3 regions of the Pseudoglutamicibacter cumminsii genome follow, and region 2 is predicted to be linked to each of the others. Evidence: riboswitches for the same ligand, from Rfam matches in the RefSeq annotation. Region 2 holds a riboswitch; each other region holds the start of a gene.
The links. Region 2 has a riboswitch for S-adenosylmethionine ahead of JOD50_RS05180 (LLM class flavin-dependent oxidoreductase). Riboswitches for the same ligand answer to the same signal wherever they lie in the genome.

Region 1 (7,813 bases), 330 kb from region 2:
GGGCCACGTCCTTGAAGGAGTTGATCCCCTCGAGCCGGGCGGTGGCGGGCACGCGCACCCCGCGGTACTCGATGTGGGCGTTCTGCATAATGCGCAGGGAAGCCTTGTTCGGGATGATCGACATGCTCACCCCATCGGCGTCCCGCGGAACCAGGAAGCACTTGACCTGGCCATCGGCGGTGTCACGGGCGAAGGTCGCGACGACGTCCGAGATGGTCGCGCCGCCAACCCAGCGCTTGGCGCCATCGATCACCCAGGTGTCCGTCTCCGGGTCATGGGTCGCGGTCGTGGCGAGCCCGCCGGCCACATCGGAGCCGTGGTCCGGCTCGGTCAGCCCGAACACGCCAGTCAACGAGTAGTCGAGGATCTTCGCGTCCAGCTCCTTCGCCTGCTGTTCCCCGCCGCCCAGGGTGCAGGCCGTGCGGAACAGGCCGGCGTGCGCGTTGTAGAGGGTGCCGACGTTGATGTCGCAGCGGGCCAGCTCGAAGTTGCGGAACCCGGTGAGGATCCTACGGATGGGCTCTCCGGCTTCCTTGAGGGCTGGCGGGTCCATCAGCGGCAACGCACGGACGGCGTCCACCAGCTCCTGGGGAAGCTCCGCAGCGTCCCAGGCCGGGTTGACCAGCGGCTTCACCGTGGTTTCGAGCCGTTCCCGGAGGTCCAGGATGACGGCACGCTCGGCTTCGGTCAGCCGCTCGGCGTAGCCGTAGAAGTCGGATGGGATGATGCTTCCGGTCACTGCTTCAGCCATCTCAGGCCCCCTTCGTCTCGGTCGCGGACCCGCGGTCCAGGCCCAGCAGGCGCACCGCGTTGTCCTTGAGGATCCAAGGCCGGACCTCGTCCTTGAGCGGCAGCTCCGCGAAGGCGGCCAGCCACTTGTCCGGGGTGATCAGCGGGAAGTCGGTTCCGAAGAGCACCTTGCGAGCCAGTACGTTATTCGACTGGCGGACCAGGGACTCCGGGAAGTACTTCGGGGACCAGCCGGAGAGGTCGATGTGCACGTTGGCCTTGTGGGTCGCGATCGAGTTCGCCTCGTCCTGCCAGGGCACCGACGGGTGGGCCATGATGATCTGCAGGTCAGGGAAGTCGGCGGCGACGTCGTCCAGCAGCAACGGGTTGGAGTACTTCAGCTTGATGCCGCGCCCGCCGGGCAGGCCAGCGCCCATGCCGTTCTGCCCGGTGTGGGAGACAATCGGCAGCCCCAGTTCCTGGAGCCGCTCCCAGAGCGGATAGTACTCGCGGTCCGAGGGGTCGAAGCCCTGCACGGACGGGTGGAACTTGAAGCCGCGCACTCCGAGCTGCTCGGCCTGGCGGGTGGCCCCGGCCAACGCGTCCGCCCCGGTGCGGGGATCCACGGAGCCAAACGGGATGAGGACGTCGTTGTTCCGGGCGCAGCCGGCCACGAGGTCGTCGATCGAGTTCGGTTTGTGGCCGAACTGGGTGCGCGCGTCCACGGTGAAGACGACGGCGGCCATCCGGCGTTGGCGGTAGGTCTCCGCGATGGTGTCGACGCTCGGGGTTCGCTCAGCGGACTTGAAGTACTTCGCGGAGGCTTCGAAGAAGTCTTCCGGCAGCGCCTTGTGGCCGCACGAGTCCACCTCGAGGTGGACGTGCATGTCCATGGCCTCGATGGCCGAGGCGTCCACGCCCAGCTCGTAGCGGACTGGGGCGCGGCCGGGAGCAGGGGTTGAGGCGGGGGCGCCGCTGTCGTTGCCGTGCTCAGCCCCCTGCGGAGCCGTGTCCTGGGTTCCGGTCATGGTGCTTGTCCTTAGTTCTTCTGTTCAGGCTCGAGCTCAGCAGGCAGCGGAGGCATCTTCTCGCCGACCTCCTGGAGGTTGCCCTTGACCAGCTCGGCGCCCTGGGTCTGCATGGTGGCGTAGTCCCAGCCGCCCTCGTGGTACTCGGTGGCCACTGGCTCAGGGTGGGACCAGACCTGCAGGCGATCTCCGCCGACGCCGATGGCCTGGCCGGTGATGCCGTCGGCCTCCGGGGAGGAAAGGAAGGCGATCAGGCCGGCGACGTCGTCGGCGGTTCCGAAGCCGAGGTCATGGCGGAAGAAGGACGGCATAGCCTCGCCGCGCTCGTCAGCTTCGACGGCCTTCTGGAAGAAAGGAACGGTCTTGGTCATCGCGGTGGCGGCCACTGGGATGACGGCGTTGACCATCACTCCGGCGCGCTTCATCTCGAGGGCCCACGTGCGGACCATACCGACGATGCCCGCCTTGGCTGCGGCGTAGTTGGTCTGGCCGAAGTTGCCTCGCTGGCCGGTTGGCGAGCCGATGCAGACGATGCGGCCGGCCACGCCGTTCTCCTTGAAGTATGCGTAAGCGGCGCGGACGCAGGTGAAGGTTCCCTTGAGGTGGACGCCGATGACGAGGTCGAAGTCCTCGTCGGACATCTTCAGCAACGACTTGTCCCGCAGGATGCCGGCGTTGTTCACCAGGATGTCCAGGCCCCCGAAGGTATCTACGGCGGTCTTGAACAGCTGGTCTGCAGCTTCGCTGGTGCCGACCGGGACCACGGCGGCGACGGCCTTGCCGCCGGCTTCGGTGATCGAGGCGACAGCGGCGTCCGCGGTCTCCTGGTTGACGTCGTTGATAACCACGGAGGCTCCCTGGCGGGCGAGCTCCTGGGCGTAGGCGAGGCCCAGGCCTGCGCCCGAGCCGGTGACGATGGCGACCTTACCGTCGAGGGACATGGGGTTCTCCTTCGGGATGACGTTCTAGATGTCGGTTGTGTCCTGATGTGGCGTTCACCACACAAGAACCATGACAGTACATATAATTGAGAATGTCAATTATTTTTCGAAGAGTGCTTTTTCGAGTACGATCCTCTGCAGAGGATTTGCCCCCTCTAGGGCAAGTACAGAGACAAGATCAGCTGGATCGCGTCCTCAAGCACACGGACCAAGGAAGCAAGCACATGACGACCACAAAGGACACCTCCGGAGCCACAAGCAGCCCGGCCGAGGCCGCCCAGCGCTTCCCCGCCCCCTCCACCGCGCTTGCGGCCGAGCGCATGGCGGAGTTCACGTCGTCGGAACTCGCCGGCCAAGTCCAGTTCTTGGCGGCCCGGCTGCGCAGCATCGGCCACAGCCACGCCAACCGCGTCCTGCAAGAGGTGATGGGGCTGAAAGTCCGCCAGTACTCCGTGTTGGCCCTGGCCGCCTCGGACGTGAACCCGTCGCAGCGCGAGCTCGGCGACTTCCTGAGCTTGGACCCGAGCCAGATCGTGAACCTGGTGGACTTCCTGGAGAAGCGAGGCTGGGTCGAGCGCCAGGTGGATCCCCGCGACCGTCGCTCCCGGATCGTCGTCGCCACACCGCAGGGGCAGGACGCCTACCGGCGGGCACACGCGCTGACCATGGCCTCCGACGACGTGGTGCTCGCCGCGCTCAGCGCCAGCGAACGGCAGGAATTGAGCCGATTGCTGGAGAAAGTCGCCTTCTAATCTCTGCTTCCTGAGCCCCGCCTTCTGATTCCAGCTAAAGCCTCACGAAACGCCCCTGCATCACCTCCACCTAGGGCGCCTGCATCTAAGCAGGCACCACCTAAGACAACACTGCAGGGGCGTTTCTTGTTGACGTTTTGTGACGTGCGCCGCCCGGCAGGCTGTTGACAGCACCCTGCCGGCACGTATAGAAATGATGCTTGTAACCCATCCAGAGCGACTGAGAGACCTGGCTCGTTGACGTCGCAGCAACCGGTTTATGCACGGTGCTCCCGCCAGGAACGATGGAAAGGAATAACTGTGTCATCGTTGTCCACGCACACCCCTGTCCACCCTGCAGCTGGCGCTGAGATCACCGCCGATGCGGAAGCCAGCACCGCTGTTTCCTCCGCCGACTTGAGCTTCGCTGAAGGTCTGCGTTACGTCACCACGCAGGACGCGCCGGTCACCCCGTGGGAAGCCGGCCACACGCCTAGCCTTCACGAACTGCGTGAGCATTTCGGGCCGATCTTTGACCGCATCGCGCTCGGCGCTTCTGAGCGTGAGACGCACCGTGTTCTGCCGTTCGTTGAGATCGCGGAACTCAACCGCGCCGGCTTCACCGTGCTGCGCGTGCCTACCGAGTACGGCGGCCCGGGCGTTCCGTTCTCCGACTGGGTGCAGCTGCTGATCGATCTGGCGGCGGCTGACCCGAACATCGCGCATCAGTACCGTTCCCACGCTGGTTTCGTGGAGACGCTGCGGTACCACGATGAGCAGACCCGCGAGTTCTGGTACGCGAAGGTTCTTGCCGGCGATGTTGTAGGCAACGCGTCCACCGAGGTGAGCGGGAATGCGCTGAATACGCTCAACACGACGCTGGCCGTGCAGGCGGACGGCTCCGGGGTGCTCAACGGCGCTAAGTACTACTGCACCGGCACGGCGTACGCGACGCATACGCGGGTTTCGGCCACGTTGCCTGATGCGGACGGAACGCCGACCGAGGGTCGACAGTTCGCTGTCGTTTCCACGCGGGCTCCGGGCGTTGAGCTTGAGGATGACTGGAACGGTTTCGGTCAGAGCCTCACTGGTACTGGAACCACGCGTTTCACCGATGTGCGTGTTGCGCCCGAGCACATTCTGAACCGCGTTCCCGGCAGCGCTGAGGCGCAGTTTGAGGCGCCTCTGTTCCAGATTGTTTTGCTCGCGGTGCTGGCGGGTATTGCTCGCAACGTCGTGAACGATGCGGCGGCTGGCGTGCGCCGGCGGACCCGCTCCTTCAATACCGGTTTGGGTGTTCCGCACTCTGAGGACCCGCAGATTTTGGGGGTTGTGGGGCGGCTTTCGGCGCAGGCTTTCGTAGTGGAGTCTACGGTGGTTGAGGCCGCGCGGCGGCTCGAGGCTGCCGAAGGTGTGCTTTCGCTCCAAGATCCAGATGCGCAGCGCTTGCTGACTGAAGCGGAGCTTGCTGTTGAGCGCGCGCACGTGACCGTACCGAGCATCGTGACCAGCATTTGCTCCGACCTGTTCCTCACGGGTGGGGCCTCGAACACGTCGCGGGAGAAGAACCTGGACCGGCATTGGCGGAACGCGCAGACGGTCGCAACACACAACCCGATTGTGTTCCGTGAGCGGATCATCGGCGACTACCTGGTCAACGGGACTGTCCCGGAGGGCCTCAACGCGATCGGTGAGGTGACCCGTGCTTCTTAACGCGTTTGAGATGGCCACGCCGGTGCATCAGTCGCCGGGTTTGTGGCGGCATCCGGAGTCTCGGGCGGCGGATTTTGATCAGTTGAGCTACTGGACCGACCTGGCTCAGACGTTGGATCGCGGCGGTTTCACGGCACTGTTTTTGGCGGATGTGTTGGGAACCTATGACGTGTATGGCGGTAGCGACGCGGTTTCGCATGAGCGCGGCGTGCAGGTTCCGTTGTTGAATCCGTTCGCTGCAGTGTCTGCGATGGCGGCGGTGACGCGTCGGTTGGGGTTCGGGTTGACGGCTTCCTGCACGTATGAGGATCCGTTTTTGTTGGCGCGCCGGTTTGCGAGCTTGGACCATCTGACGGGTGGCCGGGTTGGCTGGAACATTGTGACGTCGTATCAGGATTCCGCTGCCCGCAACCTCGGTTTGGAGCGGCAACTGCCGCACGATGAGCGTTACGACCGCGCGGACGAGTACATGGACGTGATGTACAAGCTGTTCGAGGGCAGTTTCGCTCCGGGCTCGGTGCTCAAGGATGCCGATGCGGGTGTCTTTGTGGACCCGGCGGGTGTCCGGAAGGCTGAGCACAAGGGCGAATACTTCTCGGTTGATGGTGCGTTGTTGACGCATCCGGGGCCGCAGCGCACGCCGTTCTTGTTCCAGGCGGGTGCTTCGGCGCGGGGCTTGCGTTTCGGCGCTGAGAATGCCGAGGCGGTGTTCATGATCGGTTCGGAGCCGAGCGTTGTGCGCGGTTATATTGACCGTTTGCACGATGCGCTTGAGGCCGCGGGCCGGCCAGCCGATGCGGTGCGCACGTTCGCGATGGTCACCGTGGTCACCGGCGCGGACGACGAGGATGCGCAGCGCCGCTTTGAGTCCTATCAGCAGTATGTGGACGTCGAGGGTGCGCTAGCGCTGTTCGCGGGCTGGACCGGCGTTGACTTGGCCGGCCTGGATCCGGATGCTCCGTTGGCGGAGGTTGAGACGGACGCGAATCAGTCTGCTCTGCGTTCGGTGACCTCTGGCGACACGACGCGGGAGTGGACCGTGCGGGACATCGCCGCGTTCGTTACGTTGGGTGGCCGCGGCCCCGTGATTGTGGGTGGCCCTGAGAGCGTTGCCGATCAGTTGGAGGCGTGGCAAGCGGCCTCCGGCGTGGATGGCTTCAACGTGTGTAGTGGCGTGCGGCCGGCTGATCTTGAACGATTCGTTGAATACGTAAGCCCCGAGCTACGGCGGCGCGGTCTGTTGGCTGACGCCGGCGCTGAAAGCGACGATGCCGGTGCCGCGGAGGCCGTGACGTTGCGTGCCGCGGTGACGGGGCAGGATTGGTTGCCTGATTCGCATCGTGGTTCCCGCTTCCGCACTGGCGCTTTGGTGGAGGCTCACAGCTAAGCGTTTCCCTTCCGGCCGCGCATAGCCGGCGAGTGGGTGCCGTGGGACGCCCCGTGGTGCCTGCTGCCGCATCGTAATCCTGCAGCCGCGGATTGTGATGACGAGTTGTGACGGTTGCCAGCTTGCGCGGCCCGGGAAGGGCGATAGCGTTACGAGGGTGAGTAATTCGATGCGGGATAGTGCTGGGAAGAAGCGTCCAGAAGGTTCGACGCCGGCTGTTGAGACGCCGGGTGTAGAGAATCCGGGGGTTGCGGCGAGGGCTGTGAGCCCGGCTTTGGCGATCGCAGGTATTTTGCTGATCGCCACGAATCTGCGGATGCCGATGACCAGCGCGAGCCCGCTGCTCCCCCGCATTAGGGAAGATGTGGGGCTTTCTGCGGCGTCTGCGTCGTTTTTAATTTCTTTGCCGTTGCTGTGTTTCGCGGTGTTCTCGCCGATCGTGCCGCGGATTGCGGCGCGTTTCGGGTTGGCTCATTCCCTGTTCGGCGCTTTGATCGCGGTGAACGTGGGGATCATTTCGCGTTCGTGGGTTGGTTCGTTCGGTTTGTGGGCTGGCACCGTTTTGATTGGTGTTGGGATCGCGATCATGAACGTGCTGTTGCCGGCGCTGATTAAGCGTGATTTCCCGGATCATGCGGGCACGTTGACGGGCGTGTATTCGGCGTTTCAGTCGCTCATGGCAGCGCTTGCGGCGGCGGTCGCTGTCCCGATCGCTGGTCTTCCAGGTTGGGGCTGGCAGGGCGCTCTCGGTTTGACGTTGGGTGCCGGTTTGATTGGTGTCGCGGTGTTCGCGCCGCAGGTCCGCGCGGATCATGTGGTGCGGCGTCAGCAGGTCTTAGCCCGCAACCAAGTCTCTACGGTGTCGTCGGCTGCGTCACCGGCGGAGGCGTCACCAGCGGCGGCGGCGCGTCCGCGGAGTTTGTTGCGGTCCCCGTTGGCGTGGGTGATTACGGCGTTTATGGGTTTTCAGTCGACGCTGTTTTATTCGGTTTTGACGTGGTGGCCGGCTATTGAGATGTCGTCGGGGATTTCTGAGGAGAGCGCCGGTTTCCATATTGCGGTGATTCAGGCGTCTGGCATTGTGGGTTCGCTTGTTGCGGGCTGGCTGATGAGGCGCGACGTGGTGGGATCCACTGTTGCTGTGGCGGTTTCCACGGTGATTGTGGTGCTTGCGGGGACGATGTTGGCTCCGCAGTTGGCGCTGTTGTGGGCGTTGTTGCTTGGTACGGCCCAGGGCGGGTTGTTTACGGTCGCGTTGACGTTGTTTGGGGCGCGGGCGCGGAC
Region 2 (7,813 bases):
TCGCGCTGCGGGCCTCACGCCGCAAGATGGACGGGATGCGGCGGCGAGGCAAGCGGATTTCCGTGGGGCCCGGCAAGTATAGGTTGTACTTCTGGGCCAGAATCACCAGGATTCCGACGCTGAACATCGCAACGAACATGCCCCAGTCGGAGAGCTTGAGGTAGAAAAACAGCAGCATCTGTACCGAACCGAACAGCGAGGCCGTCGCGTACAGCGGGGAGCGCCTGAACACGGTCGGGACCTGACCGACCATGAAGTCGCGGATCATGCCGCCACCCACCGCCGTCATGACGCCCATCAAAAGCGACGGTAACCAATCCAAGCCGGCGGAGAGCGCTTTGAGGGTTCCGGTGGCCGACCACGCACCCAATGCGAGGCCGTCCAGCAGAGTGAGTGTGCGCGTCGTCCACTTGCCGTTGAGCGGCATGAGGAACGCGATGAACGCACCTAGGATCGCGGCCGGCAGATACCACGGGTTGGTGGTTGCGACGGGTGGGCCTTGGTCGATCATGAGGTCGCGGACAATGCCGCCGCCGAGCGCGGTGACGATCGCCATGACGACGAAACCGACGGGGTCAAAGTTCAGTCGCCGAGCAATCACCCCGCCCATGATCCCGTTGATGACAAGCGCGATGATATCGACGGTCAAGAAAACTTCTGGCCGTGCAAATTCCACGTCGCCATAGCCCTTTCGTCCGCAGAAATAACTGCCCTGAGCATATGCCCTGGGGCGGTGCGATGCTTCCGAAAGTGTAGTAGCCGGTTAGCTTGTGTCATTTTTTGTCATCGGGATTACGCGATTTGCGTGAGGTGCCGGGTATGGCTTTATGCTGAATCCGTATCCATCCAGAGCGGCCGAGAGATCTGGCTCGTAGACGCCGCAGCAACCATCCCGATGGATTCCCTAGCAGGAATCGTGAGGGAAAGGTGCTCCCGCCAGAAGACGATGGCGCAGCATTTCAGGGCTGCGGGAAAGGGTTAGCATGTCGTCTGAAAAACCTATTCTTCTCAACGCTTTTGCGATGAACACGATTGGTCACCAGTCCCCAGGCCTGTGGAAGCACCCTGAGGACACGTCGCGGGATTACAACAAGCTTTCTCACTGGGTTGAGCTTGCGCAGATCCTCGAAGAGGGCCGTTTTGCCGCCCTGTTCATCGCCGATGTGATGGGTGTCTATGACGCCTATCAGAACTCTCCAGAGACCGCGCTGCGTTCGGGCGCCCAGATCCCGTTGGCTGATCCGGCGGTCATCGTTTCGGCTATGGCGGCGGCGACCAAGAACCTCGGTTTCGGCGTGACAGCTGGCACCGCTTACGAGCACCCGGTTGGCTTGGCCCGCCGCTTGGCGAGCTTGGACCACTACACTGGCGGCCGCGTCGGCTGGAACGTTGTGACTGGCTACCTTGAGTCTGCGGCGAAGAACTTTGGCCAGACGCGCCAGATGGAGCACGACGAACGCTACGATCACGCGGACGAGTACATCGACGTTGTTTACAAGCTGTTGGAGGGTTCGTGGGAGGACGATGCGGTTGTTGCTGACCGCGAATCCGGCCTGTTTGTGGACCCGGACAAGGTGCACGAGATCGAGCACGAAGGTCAGTGGTTCAACGTTCCGGGCATCGCGATCACGGAGCCTTCCCGCCAGCGCACGCCGGTGATTTTCCAGGCTGGTGCGTCGTCTCGCGGTATGGCTTTCGCGGGTAAGCACGCTGAGGCTGTGTTTCTTTCGCAGGCGACCAAGGAAGGTCTGGCCAAGACGGTTAAGAAGATCCGCGAGGCTACCGTTGCGGCCGGCCGTAACGCTGATGACGTCAAGATTTTCGCGATGATTACCCCTGTTGTGGGTAAGACGAACGAGGAAGCGTGGGAGAAGTTCCGCGAATATCAGTCGTACGCGGATGAGCAGGGCGCGTTGGCGCTGCTGGCGGGCTGGACGGGCATCGACTTGTCTGAATACCCGTTGGACGCGGTGATTGGTGAGGACGTGGAGTCCAACGCGATCCAGTCTGCTGTGAGCATGTTCCAGGCGGCTTCGGGTGATTCCGATAAGCCGTGGAATGTGGGCCAGCTGGCTCGCTACATCGGTGTGGGTGGCTTCGGTCCGGTTGCCGTGGGTACCGGCCGCGAGATTGCCGAGCAGTTCCAGGAATGGGTCCGCGACACCGGTGTGGACGGCTTTAACGTCGCTTACGCGGTCAAGCCGGGCACATTCCGCGACGTCGTTGACTATGTGATTCCGGAGCTTGAAGCCCTGGGTGTCTATCCGACCGCAGAAGAGTTCGCCGAGGACACGGTCGCGTGGGACGCGGACCGTCCTGTTGAGGATCAGACCGGCTCTTCTTTGCGTCACGCTTTGTTCGGTCGTGGCGACCGTCTGCCGGAGAACCACCCGGGTGCGGCGGTGCGTCGCGGTAAGTGAAAGAATCCTTTCACCTATTGACTATGCTTTGGGGACACATGAAGATGTGAACTATGTAGGCATGTTGTGTGCCTTATGACCAGGGTAGGGAAATAAGACATGAAGGAAACGCGAGGTTGCGACGCTAGACGAGTGTGTCAGCGCGCGCCTCGCGTTTCTTTTGCTGTTAAAGCGGGCCTGGGATTCAAGGTGGGCATCGGCTTCGCGGTGTTCGGTGTTGCGTGTGCGTATCCGGTGCTGAACACTCAAGCCGTCGATGCGGCACACGCGGTAGTTGCGGTTGCTTCGACTAACGCTGTGGGCACGGATTCTGTTGTTACGGTTGAGGGTTCGGCTGAACGAGCGTCCGAACGCTCGGACCGTAATTCGAGCTCACCAGCGGCTTCATTGGGTCCGACACCAACGGTGACACCGCCAGCGAATCCATCGCCGTCCGAGACCGCGCCCTCTGGCACTGCACCAGCGGAACCGGCGCCAACGACAACGACGCCAACGTCTTCGGAACCATCAACTTCGGACCCAAGGACCCCGAACCCTACGCAACCAGGCCCTACGGACCCGAGCGCTACGAACCCGAGTCCGACGCATCCAAGCCCTACGGCACCGAGTGAGGGGCTCACGCCGACGGGTGAGCCGCTCCCGGGTGACCTGCCCACGGCATCGCCGAGCGACAGTGGCCAGTCGAGCGAAAAGGCAATCGTATCTGAGACGCCGATCGACGCCCCGGCACACGCAACCACTGTTGATACGCAACCAAGCAAAATCCACGGCGGGCCGGGGATGGCCACACCTCAAGGCGTCAAACCGGCCCCAGTGAAGCGTGCCCCTGTGAAGCTGCGCGAAGTCCCGAACGAGACTCCGCCGACAAGCGGCACTCCTACGAGCACCAAGATGCACGTGATCTACAAAGTCGAGAAAGCCCCTGAACCGACGTTAGGCACCGTGAACGTTGAACCTGTAGCGGACGTTAACGAGACCGCTAAAGGCATCGGCACTGCGGTTGGCGGTGGGATCGCGCTGTTCGCGATCGCTCTGTGGGGTCTGTTGCGCGGCCGGAAAATCTAACCAGATAAGGCTTTTTAACAAGCGAAGGTGTGGGCACCAGGTTGATGCCCACACCTTCGCTGTATTCGATGGATGCGCTAGGTTACTCAGCGCATCGGCTTAGCCGAAGTAGCGCTCCATGGTTTTGCCCCAGCCTTCGCGAACCTCGTCGAGGGTCGCGGAGAACTCGCCCTGAACCTCGATAGCGTTCGACGACGCATCGACCACACCAAGGCGAACGTGCGCGAAGCCGCGTGCCGCAGCCATAGCGGTGAAACGTTCCTCTTCGGAACGTGGCAAGCACACGAGTGCGCGAGCCTGCGACTCGGAGAACAGAGCGGTGAACGTATCGATGCCGTCACGCTGCTTGAGCTCATCCAGGTTGACACGCACGCCAACGCCGTAGCGCATCGACATCTCAACCAGGCCGGCAGCGAGGCCGCCTTCGGAGAGGTCGTGTGCGGCATCGAACATGCCGTCGCGGGAACCAGAAACCAGGAGCTGGCCGAGCGTGCGCTCGGCGTCCAAATCAACCTTCGGAGGAAGGCCGCCGAGGTGGTCACGCATCGCAGCGAATTCGGAGCCGTCCAGCTCATCGCGGGTCACGCCGAGCAGGTAGACGGCGTTGCCGTCGTGCTCTTCACGCCAACCGGAAACGGTGCGTGCCGTGACGTCGTCAAAGCGACCCATGACACCCACTACAGGGGTCGGGTGGATCGGGGTCTCACCGGTCTGGTTGTAGAGCGAAACGTTACCGCCAGTGACCGGAACCTGCAGCTCGAGGCATGCATCCGAAAGGCCCTCAATCGCCTGAACCAGCTGCCACATCACGTTCGGGTCCTCAGGGGAACCGAAGTTCAAGCAGTCGGTCACGGCCATCGGGGTAGCGCCCGAGGTCGCGACGTTGCGGTACGCCTCAGCCAAAGCCAGCTGAGCGCCAGCGTACGGATCAAGGTAGGCGTAGCGGCCGTTCGCGTCGGTTGCGAAACCAACACCCATGCCGGTGTTCTCGTCAACGCGAATCACGCCGGCATCGTCAGGGGACGCCATTGCCGTGTTACCGCCAACGTTGGCGTCGAACTGCTGGGTGACCCACGACTTATCGCACAGGTTAGGGCGCGCCATGAGCTCAAGCATCGCCTGCTTGAGGTCCTCGCCCTGTTCCGGCAGGTTCTTACCGGCCTCGGAGGAGCGGAACGTGTCAGCCTGCAGCGCGTCCTGGTAGTCAGGGCGAGCGTATGGACGGTCGTATTCAGGGCCCTCTTCAGCGGCGGTCTGCGGATCGATGTCCACGATGACCTCGCCGTTCCAGGTGATGATGAGGCGTGGTTCCTCGGTGATCTCACCGATCCAGGAGTATTCGACACCGTAGTGTTCCAGGACCTTCTCGAACGCTTCAGCGTTCTCGGGGGTCACCACGGCCATCATGCGTTCCTGAGATTCAGACATCAGGATTTCGGATGGGTTGAGGCTTGGGTCGCGCAACAGCACGTCCTTGAGCTCAACGTTCATGCCCACGCCACCGTTGGAGGCGAGCTCGCTGGTTGCGCAGGAAATACCTGCCGCGCCGAGGTCCTGGATCGCGACGACGAGCTCTTCACGGAACAAGTCAAGGCAGCATTCGATGAGGACCTTCTCAGCGAACGGGTCGCCCACCTGAACGGCAGGGCGCTTGGATGGCTTGTCTTCTTCGAAGGAAGCGGAAGCCAGAACCGAGGTGCCGCCGATGCCGTCGCCGCCGGTGCGCGCACCGAACAGGACCACACGGTTGCCTTCGCCCTTAGCGTTCGCGAGGTGGATGTCCTCGTGACGCATCACGCCCACAGCGAGCGCGTTGACGAGCGGATTGCCCTGGTAGACGGGGTCGAACACGGTTTCGCCGCCGATGTTCGGCAGGCCGAGCGAGTTACCGTAGCCGCCGATGCCGGCCACGGCGCCGTGTACGACGCGGGCGGTGTCTGGGTGGTCGATCGCGCCGAAACGCAGCGGGTCCATGACCGCTACGGGGCGGGCACCCATCGAGATGATGTCGCGAACAATACCGCCGATGCCGGTAGCGGCACCCTGGTACGGCTCAACGTAGGACGGCGAGTTGTGGGACTCGATCTTGAAGGTTACGGCCCAGCCGTCACCGAGGTCGGTCACGCCAGCGTTCTGGCCCATACCGACCAGGGTGTGCTTCTTCATCTCGTCGTCGACCTTCTTACCGAAGGAACGGAGGTGAATCTTCGACGACTTGTAGGAAGCGTGCTCCGACCACATCACGGAGTAGATCGCGAGCTCGGAATCCGTTGGGCGGCGGCCGAGGATCTTCTTGATGTCCTCGTATTCGTTTTCCTTGAGCCCCAGTTCAGCCCACGGCTGTTCGACGTTTGGGGTGGATTCGGCGTCAGCGACGGTGTCAAGGATGAAGTCTTGGGTGGTCACTTGGCGTCCTCCACGAAGTTGCTAATCAAGGAAGTGAACACGGTCAGGCCGTCACGGCCGCGGCCGTCGTCGGGACCAAAGCCCAGCTCAACTGCGTGCTCTGGGTGAGGCATCAGACCAACCACGTTGCCGGCTTCGTTTGTGATGCCAGCGATGCTGCGGCGGGAGCCGTTCGGGTTCCAGCCTTCGTAGCGGAACACCACGCGACCCTCGGCTTCGAGCATGTCGAGGGTCTTTTCGTCAGCGACGTACTGGCCGTCCTGGTTCTTCAGCGGGTAGACCACGCTCTGGTTCTTCTCGTACAGGCGGGTCCACTTGGTCTCGTTGTTTTCGATGGTCAGCGGCTGATCGCGGCGAATGAACTTGAGGTGATCGTTCTTGATCATCGAACCTGGAAGCAGGTGAGCTTCCGTGAGGACCTGGAAACCGTTGCAGATGCCGAGCACTGGGAGCTTATCGTCCGAGTTCGCGGCGTCGATGATGCTGTCCATGACCGGCGCGAAACGAGCGATAGCGCCCGGGCGCAGGTAGTCGCCGTAGGAGAACCCGCCGGCGATCACAACAGCCTGAACATCCTTGAGGTCGCCATCCGCGTGCCACAGGTTCACTGGCTCGCCACCGGCCAAGCGCACCGCACGGCACGCATCGCGGTCATCGAGCGTTCCAGGGAACGTGACAACGCCGATCTTGACACCCGAGTTCGGGTAGGTGTCCACGGAGTTATCAACCAAGAAAGGGAAATCGGTGGTGCGGGGCATTACTGACCGTCCTCAACCACAGCCACGTTGACAACGTCTTCGATGACCGGGTTGGACAGCAGGGTCTCAGCGGCTTCGCGAGCTGCAGCCAAGGTATCTTCGGTCACTTCGCCGTCCACGGTCAGTTCAAAGCGCTTGCCCTGACGGACTCCGCTGAACTGGGTGAAACCGAGGCGAGGGAATGCACCGAGAATTGCTTTACCCTGCGGGTCCAGAATCTCGGGCTTGGGCATGACGTCAACGACGATCCGGGCCATGTTGTGGGATCTCCTGAGGTGGCAGTTTTTTGTCGCGAGCACACGAAAGTGGTGCTGGCGCACTTGCCTCTCTATCTTATCCGTTTACGTCCACGCGTGGGATGTGATGCGTCTAGATGATGCCTTGGTTGAGCATCGCGGTTGCTACGCGGCTGAAACCGGCAACGTTCGCGCCGAAAACATAGTCCCCACCGCGGCCGTACTTATCGGCGGATTCGAGGCAGGTTTCGTGGATGTTCTCCATGATCTCGGTGAGGCGCTGGACGGTGTAGTCGAATGTCCAGGAGTCACGGGACGCGTTCTGTTGCATCTCGAGCGCGGAGGTCGCAACGCCACCGGCGTTAGCTGCCTTGCCTGGGCCGAAGAGGACCTTCGCGTCGCGGAATGCTGCCACCGCATCGGGGGTCGATGGCATGTTTGCGCCTTCGGACACGGCCTTGACGCCGTTGCGGATCAAGGTGTGGGCGTCTCGGCCGTTGAGTTCGTTCTGGGTTGCGCATGGCAGTGCGACGTCGGTCGGCAGGTCCCAGATTGAGCCGTCGGTGACTACGCGGGCGCCGTTGCCGCGGCGTTCTGCGTAGTCAGCGATGCGGCCGCGCTCGACTTCCTTGACCTGCTTGATGAGCTCGAGGTCGATCCCGTTCGGGTCGTAAACGTAGCCGGAGGAGTCGGAGCACGCCTGCACGGTCGCGCCGAGCATCTGGGCTTTTTGCATAGCGTAGATCGCGACGTTGCCAGAACCGGACACGGTGACTTTGGCGCCGTCGAAGGATTCGCCGCGGGTCTTGAGCATGGATTCCGCGAAGATCACGGCACCGTAGCCGGTCGCTTCGGTGCGGGCACGCGAGCCACCCCACAGCAGGGATTTACCGGTGAGGACGCCGGATTCGTAGGCGTTGGTGATGCG
Region 3 (7,813 bases), 200 kb from region 2:
GCTGTTGCGATGGCGGTGCTGGGCCACGTCTCAACCCGGCTGGGTCGCCGCCGGTTCTTTATGGCGTGGGCGTTGCTTGCCGGGACTGTGGGTGTTGCCGCGTGGTGGTGTGCTGTCTCTGCGTCCTCGTTTGGTGCTGCGGCCGCGTGGGCTGCGGTGGCTCAGGTTGCGACGGTTTCTGCGTATGGCCCTGTTGCCGCGTACATTTCTGAGGCGTTTCCGGCTCGGGTTCGTTCGACGGGCTATGGGGTTGCGTACTCGTTTTCGTTGATTCTGCCGATGCTGTATCCGCTGTGGTTGCCTGTCGTGTCCGGTGTGGTGGGTGCGCAGGTTTCCGTGGTTGCCGTGTTGTGTGTGGGTGCGCTTTTGGTGGGTATGGGCGCGGCGTTGGGTCCTGCGCAGCGTTCGAGTGAGGAGTTGCCGAGGTGAGTCTTGTGGATACGCGCGAACACATGGCCGCGTGTGTGGATGCGGTGCGCGGCCGGGTTCCGTTGGTGCATTGCATGAGTGCCGCGGTGTCTTTGAGCATGGTCGCTGATGGCTTGTTGGCTGCGGGTGCCCGGCCGTTGATGACGGAGACGCCTGCGGAGGCTCCCACGATGACCGCGCATTCCGATGCGTTGCTGGTGAATCTGGGGACCTTGAGCGAGGCCGGGGCGCGTGGCATTCCGGCGTCTGTTGCGGCTGCCCGGCGGCATGATGTGCCGTGGGTTTTGGATCCCACGGCGGTGGGGTTGGCCCCGGTGCGTACGCGGCTGGCGGGTGAGTTGTTGCGGCCCGGCGGTTCCGCTCCGCATGTGATTCGCGGCAATGCTTCTGAGATTGTGGCGCTAGCGGGTGTTGTGGATGGCGATGCGCGGTTCAGTGGCGCTGGCTTCACTGGCCGGGGTGCTGATGCGGGGCCTGTGGCGTCCGATGTGGTGCGTGCGTGGGCCTCGCAGCTTGCTCGGCGTGTGGGTGCTGTGGTTGTGGTGTCGGGTGCCGCGGATGTGGTTATGGCTGAGGATGGCGCGTTCTGCGAGGTGGCCGGCGGCGACAGGTTGTTGACTCAGGTGACGGGCACGGGCTGTTTGCATGGCGCGTTGATTGCGGCGTGCGTGGGCGCTGGCGTGGATGCGTGGGTTGCCGCGGTGGGTGCGAGCGCGTGGCTGGCCCGTGCCGCTGAGATTGCCGCGGCGGAGGTCTCCGCGGGGGCGACCGGTACCGCCGAAGCTGCTTCGCCTCCGCGCGGTGGCCCGGGCTCGTTCCGGGTCGCATTGTTGGACGCCTTGTACCGCGTGGGAGGTGCCGAGCATGACCTTTTCACCCGATAGCGCGGCACCTGTTGACGTGCGCTGTTATATGGTCACGGCTGGTTTCGACCGTTCCGTTCCCGCGTTAGCCGCGCAGTGTGCGGCGGCTGGGGCGGGCATCGTGCAGGTTCGGGTTAAGGACGTGCCCGCGCGGGAGCTACTCGAGGCGACGCTAACGGTGGCTCAGGCGGTTGAGGCCGCCAATCCGGCAACTCGTGTGGTGGTGGATGATTCGGTTGAGGTCGCCGCTGCGGCGATGCGGCGGGGCGCTCACGTGCATGGTGTGCATGTGGGCCAGGATGATCTTCCGGTGCCGGATGTTCGTGCGCTGTTGGGTTCGGATGCTGTCGTCGGGCTGACTACGGGCACACTTGAACTCGTTGAGCAGGCCAACGAGTGGTCGGAGCTTTTAACGTATGTGGGGGCAGGCCCTTTCAGGCCCACCCCCACGAAGGATTCGGGTCGTTCCCCGATAGGTGTTGACGGTTATCCTCGGCTTGTCGCAGCTTCCCGAGTGCCTGTGGTTGCTATCGGCGATGTGCATCCTGAGGACGCTGCCGCGTTGGCTTCCACTGGTGTTGCCGGAGTCGCGTTGGTGCGCGCTTTGGCTCGTTCGCGTGACCCTCAGCGGGATGTCCGCCGGGTGCTGTCCGCATTCGATGCCATTGCGGCCAGGTAACCGTGTTTAGCTCATCGTGTCCTCGCTACGTGGCGAGGTTGCGCGTGTTTAGCTGTCGCGTTTGAGGATCTTGCCGTTCTTGACGCCACTCTTGACGTCGATGTAGATGTCTACATCGGAGCCGCCGCCCTCTGGGTAGATCTCAACGTTCCACATGATCTGGCCTTGTTCCTCGACAACGCTGACGTCATCGAGGGAGCCTGGGGTGTCCTTGAGGGCGGTTTCGATCGCCTTGCGGATGTCGGTCTTGATCGCGTCGTATTCACGGCGGTCGTCGGCATCTGCGTTTTCGACGTCGTCGCGTTCGATGATCTTGGAACCGTCGGCAGCGATCTTAATTTCGTGGATCTTGCCGCCCTCGTAGACTTCTACTTCCCAGCCGCTCTTGTCGTCATCCCAGTCGAGGTCAACGACCTTGCCGCCGATTTCTTTTTCAGCGGTGTCGATCGCCTTGAGAGCGTTGTCCTTGCTGCCACCCTTGGTTGGGGCCGCGGCGTCGTTGTTGTCATTATTGTCGTCAGCGTCGTCAGAATCGTCCATGTCATCGCTGGTGTCTTGCGATGCCATGTCTTCAGACTCAGTGTTCTGCGTGGCTTCCTGAGTCTGCTGAGTTTCGCTCTCGTTGGAGGAGTTGTTGTCCTCCGCTGGAGTGCCACATGCGGACAAAGCCAGCGCGAGGGCAGCTACGGACGTGAGGGCTAAATGTTTCTTCTCCATGGCTTAAGCCTATGCATATGTGAAAGGGGATTTCACTGATTATTTCTAAGCTATAAGCCTATTTAGGTGTTCCGCTCAAGCATGTGACACCGGGCTCCAGGCCGTTACGCCGTCACGAGTTCGCGGTCTCGCACCTGCGCGAGGTCGTGGAACGTCTTGCCGTGCAGCACGATCGGTTCGCCGTGGTCTTCGCCCTGGGATACAGCGTGAACCTTCAGGAGCACGATGGTGTGGTCGCCTGCCGGCACGGTGTCGTAGACCGAGGTTTCCAGCCACAGTGCAGCGCGGTCCAGGAACAGCGCGCCGGAGTCCGCCAAGGTGACGTCGAGGCCGTTGAAACGCTTGGTTTCGTCGCGGGATGCGAGCTGATAGCAGACCTCGCGATGCTCATCTGCAAGCACGGAGACGCCGAGGCGGTAGCCGTGCTTGAGGCGCTGCCACGTACGGGATTCGTTTCGGACGGAGAACGAGACGAGCGCGGGCTCATATGAGATTCCGACTGCGAAGCTCGAAGTGACCATGCCTTCGTGGCGTCCACCTACCCGCGAGCACAGGGCTGCGACCCCTACTGGGAATCGGTCGAATGCGGTACGCAGGGTTGCCTGGTCGAAAGTATGGGTCAGGGACATGGCGATTCATCCTTCGCGGTTACGGCCGTCCTCTATGGCCGGCGCAGCTTGCCGTCGGCATTCCCGACGGCCGAATCGTCACCTGGGGCACCCCACCTACGCGAGAGGGTTGCCGACGGATTAGCCAGGGCCTAAAAATCCGTACTCATGATTCGTGTTTTAAACGATAAGCAGTTCTGCGAGGGGCCCGCAACTGGATGTGTCGTTTAATTCATTTAATGAGACGAACGCCGCCACCCTTCGCGGGTGACGGCGTTCGTTTATGCTTCAGAGTTCGTAATCTTCGAGCCTGCGCAGTGCGCTAATGCTCGGTTTTACTTGCCCTTTGGCGTTGCAACAACGTGCAGCGTGGTGTTCGCGAGAACGTCTTCGTGCAGGCGGACGGTGGCCTTGTAGTGGCCGGTGGTCTTGACCTGCTGTGCGATCTCGATGGTGCGCTTGTCGACCTTGCCCAGGCCCTGAGCCTCGATTGCTGCTGCAACGTCGGCCTGCTTGACGGTACCGAAGAGGCGGCCGGACTCGCCAGCGTTAACCTCGATGCGGATCTCAGCAGCCTTGAGTGCTTCAGCGATCTTCTGTGCTTCTTCGAGGTTCGCTACGCGGTGGGCCTCGCGAGCGGCCTTGATGGACTCGACGTCCTTCTCGCCACCCTTGGTCCAGATGATCGCGTAGCCGCGTGGCAGCAGGTAGTTGCGTGCGTAGCCGTCGCGTACTTCGACGATGTCGCCAGCAGCACCCAGGCCGGTTACCTCATGCGTGAGAATAAGCTTTGCCATGTTTCTTCTCTCCTCCTTCTTGCTTAGCCGCGGCCAGCGCCGGAGTAGGGAAGCAGAGCGACTTCGCGCGCGTTCTTGATCGCCTGAGCGATCTTGCGCTGCTCCTGCACGGACACGCCAGTTACACGACGAGCGCGGATCTTGCCGCGGTCAGAGATGAACTTGCGAAGAAGGGCGACATCTTTGTAGTCGATGACCTCGATGTCGGCGGCCTTGAGCGGGTTGGCCTTAGGCTTAGGCTTGCGAATTTCAGGCTTAGCCATCGTGGAGCTCCTTAGTTTGTTTTGGAGCCCGCAGTTTTAGCTGCGGGATGGATGTTGGATTGGAACGATTTAGAACGGTGGTGCGGACTGGCCAGGGTTTGCACCCCAGTCGCTTGAGCCGCCAGAGTTACCCCACGGGTCGTTAGCTGGAGATTGCTGAGGTGCTCCCCAGTCTCCGCCGCCGCCCTGGGACTGCTGCTGGCCGCCGAAGCCGCCACCTTGGTTGCCGCCACCAAAACCGCCGCCGGTGTTGCCACCGAAGCCGCCTTGATTGCCGCCACCGCCGCCTCCACGCTGATTGCGGGAGACCTGCGCGGTTGCGTAGCGCAGGGCCGGGCCGACCTCGTCGACCTCGAGTTCCCATGCGGTACGGCGGTTGCCGTTCTGATCGTCATAGCTGCGGGCACGCAGACGACCCTGGGCGATGACGCGCATACCCTTGGTCAGCGATTCCGCCACGTTTTCGGCGTGTTCGCGCCATACGCTGCAACGCATGAAGAGAGCTTCGCCGTCTTTGAACTCGTTAGTCTGACGGTCGAAGAGGCGAGGAGTCGAAGCGATCGTGAAGTTCGCTACCGCGGCACCAGATGGCGTGAAGCGCAGTTCTGGATCGGCGGTGAGGTTACCCACCACGGTGATGATGGTTTCTCCAGCCATGTTTCCCCCTAGCTTGAAGCGTTAAACGTGGTTGTGCCCGCGTAGGACGCGCTTACTTGATGCGCTGGTCCTCTGGGCGGATGATCTTGGTGCGCATGATGGACTCGTTGAGGCCCAAAACACGGTCAAGCTCGGATGCGGTCTGTGGCTCAGCGGTGAAGTTAACCACTGCGTAGATGGCCTCAGCCTTCTTGTTGATCTCGTAGGCCATGCGGCGACGACCCCAGATGTCGATGTTCTCGACGGTTCCGCCGTCCTTGGTTACGACCTCGAGGAACTTGTTGAGCGTCGGTTCAACGGTGCGCTCGTCGACCTCGGGGTCAACCAGCAGCATCAGTTCGTAGTTACGCAAGTGAACCCACCTCCTTTGGACATGAAACGGGCACGGTCTTTCCGTACCAGGAGGTTCTATTGCGGTATCCCCTGCCCTGCATGTGAGGGCGTCCAGGCCTGCCGGAACACACATGACAATGCGGTTGCCAGCAAAACTTGATAGAGGACAACAGAACCAGTCTACCCATAGTCCGGGTGAGGACGTAATCCCCTGTGGATAAGCTCACTCTGGCAGAGGCCGCTCACGACGGCTCGGTGCGGCACTCAGTGATAGAACACGGTGTCTAGAACAAACGCTCGGGCAAGCGGCGTTCCATGACGGGAATCAAGCTCTTGAGGTACGTGTCACCGACGTGGTTGCCGTCGCGGTAGATCAGCGAGTTACCAGCAACTACCGGGCACGTGTCCTTGGTGCAGAAGTGATCGCTCAGGTCCATGACGTAGATGTCATCGAACCGCTGTGCGGCTTCGATCGCCGGATCATCGAGCAGTCCCTTCTCGACGGTGAAATCACACACCCCAGGACGGTCCATGTTTTCGGAAACACATGTGCGCGGCCGAGGAGTGTTCTTGTTGGTAGGCGGAATCGGGGTGTCCCGAACCACCACGAGCTGCGCTCCGCTCTTCTGCAGTTCCTTAAACGTCCGCTCGTAACCATCCACAGCATCGCCGCGGAAGGTTGAACCTGAGTAGTTTTGCGTGATGATCACGTCAGGCTCGTCTTCAAGAACCTGTTCGATCGACTTCTTATTCGGTTCAACACAGCGCTCTTCAGGGTCAACGAGCTTCCGCGGTTCAAGCGACATCGGGCACGAAGCCTTGGTGTACGTGATGATGCGCCAATCGTGCTCCTGAGCCATTTCCTCGAGCGCGGGGACCAGCATCTGAGAATGTGAATCCCCCATGACAGCCACCGTCTTCTGACCGTCTTCTTTACCCTTGACGCAGCGCGGAGTGGACGTCTCGGTTGCGCTTGGGAAACAGTCATCCGCCGAGGTTGTATCAAACTCAGCTTCCAACGGTACCGGTGTGATCGCCGAACCATACGGCAGTGCCGGCGGGAGCTCATCTGCACGCTCCTCGTCCACGACCAACCGGCCGCCCGGGCTCTCCGGATCCCCCGCATCGAGCTTTTCATCCTCAGCCTTTGTGACCAGCGGATCCCAGGCGCCAGCACCAAACCCAGGCTTTTCGGCCTTCAACAGCTCTGCCGCGAGCTGCCTCTGCTCCTTAATGAACGCATCGATGCGCGCAGTCGGGGCAAACGCCACCGCAACCGCAACGATCGTCGCAACCCCGCCGGCAATCCACGCCGGCAGCGGCGAAACCTTCAAACGCTTCCACCGCCGCACCGGCTCCTCAACGAAACGCCACGAAAGGTGAGCAAACACAAGCGAAACCAACACGAGAATGACCGCTTGCCACCAGTACGGCTTGTGGCCAACGATCTGCACGAAAACCATGAACACCGGCCAATGCCACAAGTACAGCGAAAATGAGATCTTGCCGACCCACTGCACCGGCGCCCAATCAACCAGCCAGTTGAGCGAAAGCGGGCCGCTCGTACGGCCCGCGATAATCACCACTGCGGCACCCACAACGGGAACAAGCGCCGTCACACCAGGGAACGGCGTTTCCTGCGTGTAGGCGAAAATCGACCAGCACATCGCCGCCAACCCCGCCAGCGCGAGCAGCGAGCGCCACGAAACGCCTCCGGCTACCCGTTGTCTGCGGCCCGGATCATCCTTGAGGATGTGCGGCGCCAGAGCCGCAATCATGCCGCCCGAGGCGAGCTCCCACACGCGAGTGGTCGTGACAAAATACGCCGCCGGATCGCTCGAACGAACCTGAAATTCAGCCCACGCAAGCGAGGAGACGATCACTGCCGAGAACAGGATCGTCGCGTAGGCTCGCAAAGACAGCTTGGTGCGACGAGCCAGCCAGATCGCCACAACCACGATCAGCGGCCACACAACATAGAACTGCTCTTCAACGCTGAGTGACCAGTAGTGCTGGAACGCGGTCGGAGCGTTGTCCTCAGCCAGATAGTCCACGGAATCGAAGGCCAGGACCCAGTTGACGACGCTCAACAGACTCGCGATGCCCTCGCGAGATATCTGTTTCCACTGTTCTAAAGGCCACCAGATGAACGTCGCGATGATGATCGCGCCAGCCGTGACCGTAGCCGCCGGCATGATGCGCCGAATCCGAGCAGCCCAGAACTCGGCAAGATTGATCTTGCCGTGCGTTTCTGCATCACGCAGAAGCTTCGACGTGATCAGGAAACCTGAGATCACAAAGAAGATATCGACGCCAACAAAACCACCCGGGGCAGTTTCTGGGTGGAAATGCCATGCAACAACCGCGAGAACAGCAATCGCACGTAGCGCTTGAACCTCCGGAAGGAACTTCCTAGGTTGCGCGCTGCGCGTGCGATCGCTGCCTCCGCGCGTGGATGTGCCGTTGT

Region 1: linked by a shared signal. The riboswitch ahead of JOD50_RS03635 (acyl-CoA dehydrogenase family protein) and the one ahead of JOD50_RS05180 (LLM class flavin-dependent oxidoreductase) in region 2 are both predicted to bind S-adenosylmethionine.
Region 3: linked by a shared signal. The riboswitch ahead of JOD50_RS04255 (flavin reductase family protein) and the one ahead of JOD50_RS05180 (LLM class flavin-dependent oxidoreductase) in region 2 are both predicted to bind S-adenosylmethionine.

What each region holds. Positions count from the first base shown of each region.
Region 1 is NZ_JAFBCO010000001.1:789,653-797,465, forward strand. It holds gene JOD50_RS03615 (acyl-CoA dehydrogenase family protein) at 1-751, opposite strand, end outside; gene JOD50_RS03620 (amidohydrolase family protein) at 753-1,622, opposite strand; gene JOD50_RS03625 (SDR family NAD(P)-dependent oxidoreductase) at 1,769-2,698, opposite strand; gene JOD50_RS03630 (MarR family winged helix-turn-helix transcriptional regulator) at 2,923-3,450, shown strand; SAM riboswitch class I at 3,655-3,741, shown strand; gene JOD50_RS03635 (acyl-CoA dehydrogenase family protein) at 3,751-5,142, shown strand; gene JOD50_RS03640 (LLM class flavin-dependent oxidoreductase) at 5,132-6,529, shown strand; gene JOD50_RS03645 (MFS transporter) at 6,687-7,813, shown strand, end outside.
Region 2 is NZ_JAFBCO010000001.1:1,119,293-1,127,105, forward strand. It holds gene JOD50_RS05175 (TRIC cation channel family protein) at 1-676, opposite strand, end outside; SAM riboswitch class I at 840-953, shown strand; gene JOD50_RS05180 (LLM class flavin-dependent oxidoreductase) at 984-2,420, shown strand; gene JOD50_RS05185 (hypothetical protein) at 2,520-3,485, shown strand; gene purL (phosphoribosylformylglycinamidine synthase subunit PurL) at 3,585-5,891, opposite strand; gene purQ (phosphoribosylformylglycinamidine synthase subunit PurQ) at 5,888-6,649, opposite strand; gene purS (phosphoribosylformylglycinamidine synthase subunit PurS) at 6,649-6,906, opposite strand; gene gdhA (NADP-specific glutamate dehydrogenase) at 7,019-7,813, opposite strand, start outside.
Region 3 is NZ_JAFBCO010000001.1:915,033-922,845, forward strand. It holds gene JOD50_RS04235 (MFS transporter) at 1-429, shown strand, start outside; gene thiM (hydroxyethylthiazole kinase) at 426-1,313, shown strand; gene JOD50_RS04245 (thiamine phosphate synthase) at 1,294-1,971, shown strand; gene JOD50_RS04250 (PepSY domain-containing protein) at 2,020-2,688, opposite strand; gene JOD50_RS04255 (flavin reductase family protein) at 2,793-3,317, opposite strand; SAM riboswitch class IV at 3,357-3,470, opposite strand; gene rplI (50S ribosomal protein L9) at 3,632-4,093, opposite strand; gene rpsR (30S ribosomal protein S18) at 4,117-4,356, opposite strand; gene JOD50_RS04270 (single-stranded DNA-binding protein) at 4,426-5,013, opposite strand; gene rpsF (30S ribosomal protein S6) at 5,066-5,365, opposite strand; gene JOD50_RS04280 (acyltransferase family protein) at 5,631-7,813, opposite strand, start outside.